DNA from 2 places in the Gabonia massiliensis genome. Region 1 is predicted to be linked to the other one. Evidence: riboswitches for the same ligand, from Rfam matches in the RefSeq annotation. Region 1 holds a riboswitch; the other holds the start of a gene.
The links. A riboswitch is a leader RNA that binds a small molecule or an ion and turns the genes downstream of it on or off. The one in region 1 is predicted to bind cobalamin.
Positions count from the first base shown of each region.

Region 2: it holds a riboswitch for cobalamin, as region 1 does, so the genes downstream of both, accC (acetyl-CoA carboxylase biotin carboxylase subunit) here and BN2628_RS06555 (TonB-dependent receptor) in region 1, are expected to answer to the same signal.

Region 1 is NZ_LN877939.1:402,697-407,142, reverse strand. It holds gene BN2628_RS06560 (YncE family protein) at 1-394, opposite strand, end outside; gene BN2628_RS06555 (TonB-dependent receptor) at 410-2,410, opposite strand; cobalamin riboswitch at 2,547-2,751, opposite strand; gene BN2628_RS06550 (DUF6064 family protein) at 2,864-3,592, opposite strand; gene BN2628_RS06545 (threonine/serine exporter family protein) at 3,589-4,101, opposite strand; gene BN2628_RS06540 (threonine/serine exporter family protein) at 4,098-4,446, opposite strand, start outside.
Region 2 is NZ_LN877939.1:549,728-554,173, forward strand. It holds gene BN2628_RS07085 (acyl-CoA carboxylase subunit beta) at 1-607, opposite strand, end outside; gene BN2628_RS07090 (acyl-CoA carboxylase biotin carboxyl carrier protein subunit) at 610-1,131, opposite strand; gene accC (acetyl-CoA carboxylase biotin carboxylase subunit) at 1,143-2,654, opposite strand; cobalamin riboswitch at 2,939-3,140, opposite strand; gene BN2628_RS07100 (glycoside hydrolase family 95-like protein) at 3,487-4,011, shown strand; gene BN2628_RS07105 (hypothetical protein) at 4,081-4,446, opposite strand, start outside.

The DNA.
Region 1 (4,446 bases):
TTGGAATATCAATTTGGCCGATTCGTATCAAGGTGTGAGCATCCATTACTTCTACTTTGTGAGAACAGTTGATGACGGCGTATAACTTACTTCCGTATATTTGTATGTCATTACCGACATCTCCCAGCTCTTTAATGACAGTTGGGTTGCGTTCAGCGTACATATTGCGTACATATAGGGTATTTTTAAAATCGACAAAATCGATAGATGCTTTATTGCTACCCATATTTCCTTCATTGAGTACATACATCCCTATAGGATTGCTGTCGGGATTCATCTCGAAGGGTAGAATATCATATTCAGTTGGTACTACTAACTCGTCTTTTCGACAAGCCGGCAGTAGAATGAGTAGAGTGAAAAATATAAATATTGATATGTGAAAATACTTTTTCATTATCATGCTGTGATTTTATAATTCGACTGATATCCCAAATCGATAATTACGTTTTGGCATCGGGTAATTCAGTATTACATCGTAATCTTGGCTTAAAAGGTTATTTACCTCAACAGAGGCTTTTAAGTGAGTTTTTTTTATTTTAAAAGTTTTTATTAACGATACGTCACTGGTATACCAAGGTTGTGTATAATTGTATCGAATATTTTCCTGCTGGTTATATCTGTGTCCTACATAGATGAAACTGTAGTTCAGATTCCATCCTTTCCAACTGAGCATCGCTATAGCCGAACCACTATGCCAAGGAATATAGGGTATTTGGTCCCGGTAATAATTATCTGCCGGATTGGTTATATCGATAGCTTTCTGATAGGTATATTGTAATTTGGCGGTTAGTTCTATTTTGTAGGGCAAACGGAAAATGGCCATGGTTTGGGCATCAATTCCACGAATATCTACTTCTCCCAAGTTTAGCATTGTCCAACGAAATTGTTGCCCTTTAGGATAGGCTACAATTTTATCTTTGACCCGGTTGTAATATATATCAGCTCCTATTCTAAAAAAAGAGAATGTGTGTTCTTTTCTATCTATATCATATAGAAGACCGAGATTATACTGTTTGGCTGTTTCCGGACGCAGATAGGCATTTCCCATATCGGTATAATACAAGTCGTTGAATGTTGGCATTCGGTAACTGTGTTTATAAAATGCTCGTATTATGAAATCTGCTTTTCGGATGGGTTTATATGATAAAAATATGGCAGGAGTTACTTTTTTCTTATTGGGAGCATTTTCTCTTTCCCGAGCTTCTTCATCTACGATAGTAGCTAAAGCTGCAGCCTGTACTTTTAAACAATTTTTGATGGAAAAAGCTGTTGCCGCGGAAATCCAGTGAGTGTTCCTGAATACTGACGTGTATTCGGAAAGACCATTCCATTGATAGTCATAGGCAACAGATACATCCCAATTGGATAATATACTGTATTTGTTGGCCCAAGATATATAACCTTCTCGCTGTTTGTATATGTTATCGACATGTATTAGTTTGTCGTCATTATTTACGTATCGGGTATAATCAAATGCGTATTTTAGATTTACTTTCGTACTTAATTTAGAGGTAATGTCATATTCAAACATCCCTTGTACGAACGAATTTCTATCCCAAAGTCGTTCTCCGCGCCTCCATACGTTATTGACAATAGCACCGGGAACGCCTCTTTCGGAAGTATAGTGATACATATAAGCTTTCCATCGTCCATTGGGGAAATATCCCTGTAATCCACCTTCGATTCGAACTGCATCTATATCCCCATTTTGACGAGTTGCCGTAGTATCATAAGCCAGTTCACCAGAGGGAGTTACTCTTCTATAGCGAAACTTATATTTACCACTTGCATTTATCCATTCGGCATTGAAACTGGCGCTTAAATTATTGTTTAATTTGTATTCAAATAAGACAGATGGATTAATATAATCGAAGGAACCAGCTTTCAAACCAGCTTTTAGGTTTGCTGTTTTTCCTTCTGCAAATTTGGGACGGCGAGTAGTTATGTAAATAGACCCGGCCGAACCGAATTCGCGTGCCGATTGGAATATTTCACTTTTTTGCCCGTTGTATAAAGATATTTCTTCAATATTTTCCAGTGAATATTTGCCTAAGTCTATTTGTCCGTTTTGTGCATTTCCTAGTTGTATTCCGTTATAGTAGACGCCCATATGATTGGTACCCATACTACGGATATTTACGGTTTTTATACCTCCTACACCTCCATAGTCTTTTAGTTGTATGCCTGAAAAGTAACGTAAAGCATCAGCGATAGATAGACTATTGAGATTTTCTAATTCTTTTCCGGTTAATTTTTGAGAAGGTATGACTTCATTATATCGGTTACCGGTTATAACGACTTCGTTGATGTGTTGTATTGAGTCTAATTTGTTTTGGGCGGAAAGTAGTGATACTTGTATATTTATAGATATACAGTATATTATACTACATATTTTTACGAATGAATTCATCCTGAGGTATGAACTGTTAACATAGTAAAACAATACAATAGCCCAAGAGGGATAAATGCAGTATGGTACGAAAGGATAGATGCCGGATCCTGCCGGAATACTAAACACGAATCAATTTGCTCTTTCCTCGAAAGCTATTGAAAAATATTAGCATGGCAGGTCTTCTGACTTGTTTCCGTTGGTAAACGCCTTCCCGAATTTTTTGATTCAGTGGCTATTGGTACATGCTTACAACGTTTGTATGAAACTTACAGCAGCGGGACTGTTCAGGATTTCCACCTGATTCCCTTTTAATCGATTCCTCTGAATAAAGGTCTCGAACCAATGCGAGGCAAAGGTATGAAGAATAATTAGAAATGCAATTTTTCATACATGAAAAATTGCATTTCTAATTTGTTATATTTCTATTTATGAAATAATTGTCAGTATTTGTTTTTAGAAAGATTTTTATCTTTATGGGTTGAGTTTTATTTCCATTCCTAATGCTACAATTAAGGCTGTTGCCAATATGGAGCATACCAGAAGCAATAGGAGATTTATATATTTGCCTTGGGGCTTTGTATCGGAGGAGGATTGCTTCAGGAAAAAATCTTTCAAAAAAAAGTATAGAGCCGGAATGGTTGCACCAGATAATAAAAAGTCTTCAGGAATATCGAAAGAGTATGTTTTAGAAACTCCAATAAATGACCAATGACATAGAAAGAGCACGATAAACATATTTATTTTACGTGAAAACATCAACATCAATCCTAAAGTGAATACTGCGACAGAACAAGGCATTACTGGAGAAGTCATAGCAGGAAATGACATGCCTCGTGCTAATGAAAATATTGGGTATATAAAAGGCAATATTAATAAAATAATGGACAATAGACGATGTTTGCCTGTACTTTCAAAAGTCGTGTATCCACTTATTGTATCCCATAACCAAATGATGGCCATTATACCCCAATAGAGAACCATAGCTATATTATAACTTCTTTCGGCACAAAATATGTAATAATAAATGAGAGAAATCCATAAATAAGTGGTGGTTAAATATATTTTCATCCCGGTTTTGATTATTCGGGAAGGTTTATATATCAGTAGAAGTGTTAATAATATACCGATAGTTATAAAAATTATCTGGTATATCCAGGTTGCCAAATTATAATTTGCTATTGTATTCCAAAAAATATTCATGAACGTCTTCTTTTTCGTATTACATTATGTCGGGTTAAGGAGAATGCTTTATGAGGCAAAAGGAAAATAGGTAGTGTAGCTCCTACAGCTAACATGAAAATGACTGAAGAAGTTACTATTCCATTAGAAAAGAACATTTCCATATATTTAGCCCTTTCTGCCGGAGTATCCATTGTTTGTAAAAACATTAGTAGAGAGAATACCATATTATAAGCAAATTTCCCGGGAATCATGGGTAATAAAGCAGGTATATAAAGAACAGTCATAGGACAATATATTTTTCCTCCCAACCATAAACTGCCAAATCCGATAATTACTGCTCCAAAAAGAGAAGCTGTCGCAATATCAAATCCTAAGAAAGTCATTAAGCAATAACGACAAGCATGGCCGATAGCTGCAAGGATGGCTATCGAGGGAAAAGCTCGCATAGGAGGGTCTGAGATTGCTCCGAAACCGATACCGGCAAGTGCCGCAAAAAAAGCATCTGAAAGTATATCTATAGCTATCATATCAAACTATCTTTAACTAATAATAAAGTAAACGAAAGCCCTATGGCAATACATACGACTAGGAGTAAAGCATCTATCAGGCGGGCACAACCAGTAAGAATATATCCTTCTACAATATCGATGACTCCATTAATAAGTGGGACACCAGGAATCAAATATAAGACACTGGTAGCTAAAGCTATTTCTGATGTTGTATTGAAAATCAGGGCGATAGAAGAGCATAGAGATGCTACAAAGGCTGACACGATGAAGATTATATAGTGGTTATATTTTTGTATCTGCATTTGTTGTTTCAGAAATAATCCTGTAATTGTTGCTGAAAACACGATACCCATGGAGCACCAG
Region 2 (4,446 bases), 150 kb from region 1:
CAGTCTTCACTACATCCGGTCCTGTCACAAACATATGGCTTTTATCCCGAACCATAAATATAAAATCTGTAAGAGCTGGAGAATAACAGGCTCCTCCTGCACAAGGGCCCAAAATAGCCGAAATCTGAGGAACTACACCTGAAGCCATTGTATTCTGATAAAAAATACTGGCATATCCCGTCAGACTTTCCACTCCTTCTTGAATACGAGCTCCACCTGAATCATTTAAAGCGATAATAGGAGCTCCATTTTGCAATGCCAAAGACTGCACTTTCACAATCTTTTGGGCATTAGTAGAACTCAATGAACCTCCATATACAGTAAAATCATAAGCATAAACATAGACTAATCGCCCATCTATCTTACCATATCCAGAAACAATACCATCCCCCGGAATTTTGGTCTTATCCATCCCAAAATTAGTACATCGATGTACTACAAACTTATCAAATTCAACAAAAGTCCCCTTATCGAGGAGAACCTCGATACGTTCTCGTGCTGTCATTTTTCCCGATTCTCTCTGCTTTTGTAATTTATCGAGACCTCCACCCAATTCGGCCATCTTATCTTTCTCGATAAAAGCTTCATATTTTTTTTCGTTATCCATATTTACATTTCTTCTGTTGAACTTAACTCCAGTTTAACTAACACTTGGTCATTCACTACAGAGTCCCCTTCTTTTACCAAGATTTCTTTTACTGAACAATCAGATGTAACTTTAAAATTGCTCTGCATTTTCATAGCTTCAATGACTAATACTGTATCTCCTGCCGAAAGTTTATCTCCTTCTTTTACAAGTATGCTTACAATTTTTCCCGGCATAGGAGACACAATCTTATCGTCTTGTTTATCCTCCTCTTTCTTTCGAGTACGAAGATATTTAGCTTGAGAATCAACAATATCAATAGAATAAGATGAAAAATGAGTATTTACTCGGTAATTTTTCCCCCCTTCGGACTTTATCAGCTCCGCATTATAAGATTGTCCATCATGCAATATAGAACATATTCCATTCTCTGCCATAACCACATCTACTTCATATGATTTGCCATCGATAGTCAATTGCACTTTATTACCATCTTTACTTACGAGTTCAATCTCAGCTATTCGTTTACCTATATGTACCTCCATTACTTTCTGGATTAAATTCTTAATACCCCCTTATGCATACCAAATGCTTTCCATCGACTAATAGGACGATTATCAACTGTAGTAGACGTATTCTCCTCCAAATTCATCAAATAGTCAATATACGCTGCTATCATCGCTATATTTTCAGATTTTTCTTCATTACCCGAAACTCCATGTAATAAAAACTCTGCATTTTTTTCTATAAAATGTGTATCATAGCCACCTTGTACAAAATCAGGGGTATCCATAATACGGCGTAAATACGGAATATTGTTTTTTACCCCCGTTATTTTATACTCATAAAGCACTCGTCGCATCCGTTCGATTGCATATTTACGACAAGTAGCCCAAACTATAAGTTTACCAATCATCGGGTCATAATGTACCGGAATTTCATAACCTTCATATACATAACTATCAATACGAACTCCTATCCCATTTGGTTCTGTTATCTGACGAATAATACCGGGAGATGGCATAAAGTTAAAATCGGTATCTTCTGCACAAATTCGACACTCAATAGCATGTCCACGTTGCATAATGTCACTTTGTTTCAGATGTAAGGACTTTCCATTAGCAATATGTATTTGTTCTTTCACCAAATCCACCCCTAATACCTCTTCTGTAATCGGGTGCTCTACCTGCAAACGGGTATTCATCTCCAAAAAATAGTAATTACGATGCTTGTCCACTAAAAATTCTATAGTACCAGCACCTATATAATTTACAGCCTTTGCCGCAGCAACTGCTTTTTCACCCATATCCTTCCGTAACTCTTCGGTGATAAACGATGATGGACTTTCTTCTACTATTTTCTGATGACGTCTCTGTACCGAACATTCCCTCTCACACAAATGTATTACATTACCATGGGTATCACCTAATATCTGAAACTCAATATGATGAGGTTCCTCTACATATTTCTCAAGATAAGCCGTATCATCTCCAAACGACGAAAGGGCTTCAGATTTAGCATTATTATATGCCTCTGCTACTTCACTTTCGTTATGTATAAGGCGCATTCCTTTCCCTCCTCCTCCAGAAGAAGCTTTTAACATAACAGGATAACCTATTTTATTACATAACTCTATCGCCTCTTCGACATTTCTCAGATTTTCCTGTGTCCCAGGAACTACCGGAACTCCAGCTTCTATCATCCGTAAACGGGCAGATATCTTATCACCCATAACTTCCATCGTCTCCGGTTCAGGACCTATAAAAATAATTCCTTCTTCTCTACACCGACGGGCGAAAGCAGCATTTTCTGAAAGAAAACCATATCCTGGATGAATGGCATCAGCTCCATGCTCTTTAGCGACATTTATAATCTTCTCGATATTCAGATAACTCTCTTTTGATGCTGCCGGACCGATGCAATACGCTTCGTCAGCATAGAAAACATGACGTGCAGTTCTATCAGCTTCAGAAAAAACAGCAATGGTTTTTATCTCCATTTCTTTGCATGAGCGCATCACTCGTACCGCAATTTCACCCCGATTAGCAACTAATATTTTCTTTATCATTCTATTCCTAATTTAGGATTTATTATTTCTATATCAACTCTGAACACAGCATTTACACCGTTTCAGACCGTTATTATAAAATTTGTGATTCCGTGGCATAGAAATTATAAAGAAAGAGGGAAGTACACCCTCTATCTGACTGCTGATGATACACGTCATAGCATTATGCATCATCACACAGGACGAAAACCCGACATATAATAGTATCTTATTCTCAATTTTCATTTCCCAATTCTATCCCACGAGAATATAAGAACTGTTGATTTTACAATTAAATAATAATTAAAATCACAACCGAACATGGCAGGTCTTCTGACTGACTCCAATTCAAGACGCCTTCCCAACAAGATGCCAGTGACTTCATAATCTTGAACTTCTATAGAGCTTCACAGCAGCGGGACTGTCCGGGAATTTCACCCGATTCCCTTTTCATTGGATTTAAAAAATAAAATTTATCAAATCCAAACCAAATTCGGGCTACAAAGATAACTAATAATTGAGTTTTACAACATTTTTTTTCTGAAATTTGGCTTTCGGGATCTTAGCAATTGCCATATATAAGTCAATAATTTCACTTATCCGGCTCATTCTTCAAGACATACATTAACAACAGTCTCTCATAAATTCGTACTATTATTCTATCTTCTTTTTTAATACAACAATTTCATAAAATAGAATATATAGAATAAAAAATATCTCTAATTTTCTAATATTTTTTACTACATTTCAATATTTTATAATATATATTTATATCTTTGTTCAAATCATGTCAGCCAAGAAAAAACAGTCCTCAATCTATATGGATGAAGATTACATTAAAAATCTTAGAAATATGATTTCATATACTCATACTCCGGAGTGGGCCAACACCGTAAAAAAGTCTTTAGAGATGAGAAATTTCGGAAAACTTGGAAATCGTTGGCCTCACACCGGAGGAAACTGGTCAGCAGCTTGGAGAATGGCTATATGGGCACGACTTCACGATGGCAATACAGCTATTCGAATTTTCAACCAATTAATAAAAGAAAGTGGTTATGAAAATATGATGTCGAATCAATCGGGTAATATGCAAGTAGACGCAACTATGACTACAGCAGGTCTATTCGCTGAAATGCTATTACAATCACACGACGGATTTATTGATTTATTACCTGCATTACCAACAGAGTGGCCAGAAGGTAAAATTTCAGGGTTAGCTGCTCGAAATGGATATCTGATAGATATAGAATGGACAAATGGTAATCTCACTAAGGCCCAAATTGGCATCCCTTCAAACATGGATAAACCCATAATTAAGGTACAAGGAGTATCAATACAAGATGATGATGCTCGCATCACTTTTACTAATATAGATTAATTCTTTTACCATATTTATTTTAAAGAGATAGCATTTTCACGTTATCTCTTTAAAATATTATTTCCAATTTTATAGAACTGCTTTCTCTACAAAACAAAAACCAATACCAGAAATACGAAGGAGGTATACATTATCTTTGTTCATCTTTACCCGTACAGAATTTCCTTCAAACTGTTGTGTAAAAACATATTTCCCATCCAAAGTATACACTGCTACCCGACCATCTCGGATGTCATCATCAAAATGAATAATAACAGTTTGTCCATCTCGGGTAAAGGTATATGATTTACCATCTGGACAAGAAGTACATGAAGTAGTATTATTCAAACGGTCATTCAATTGAGCCAGATACAAAGAAGGAATACTCTCTATAGGCATATTTTTTGATTCTACAAATCCTAAAAGAAAGTCTGAGACATATTCTGAAGTTACTAA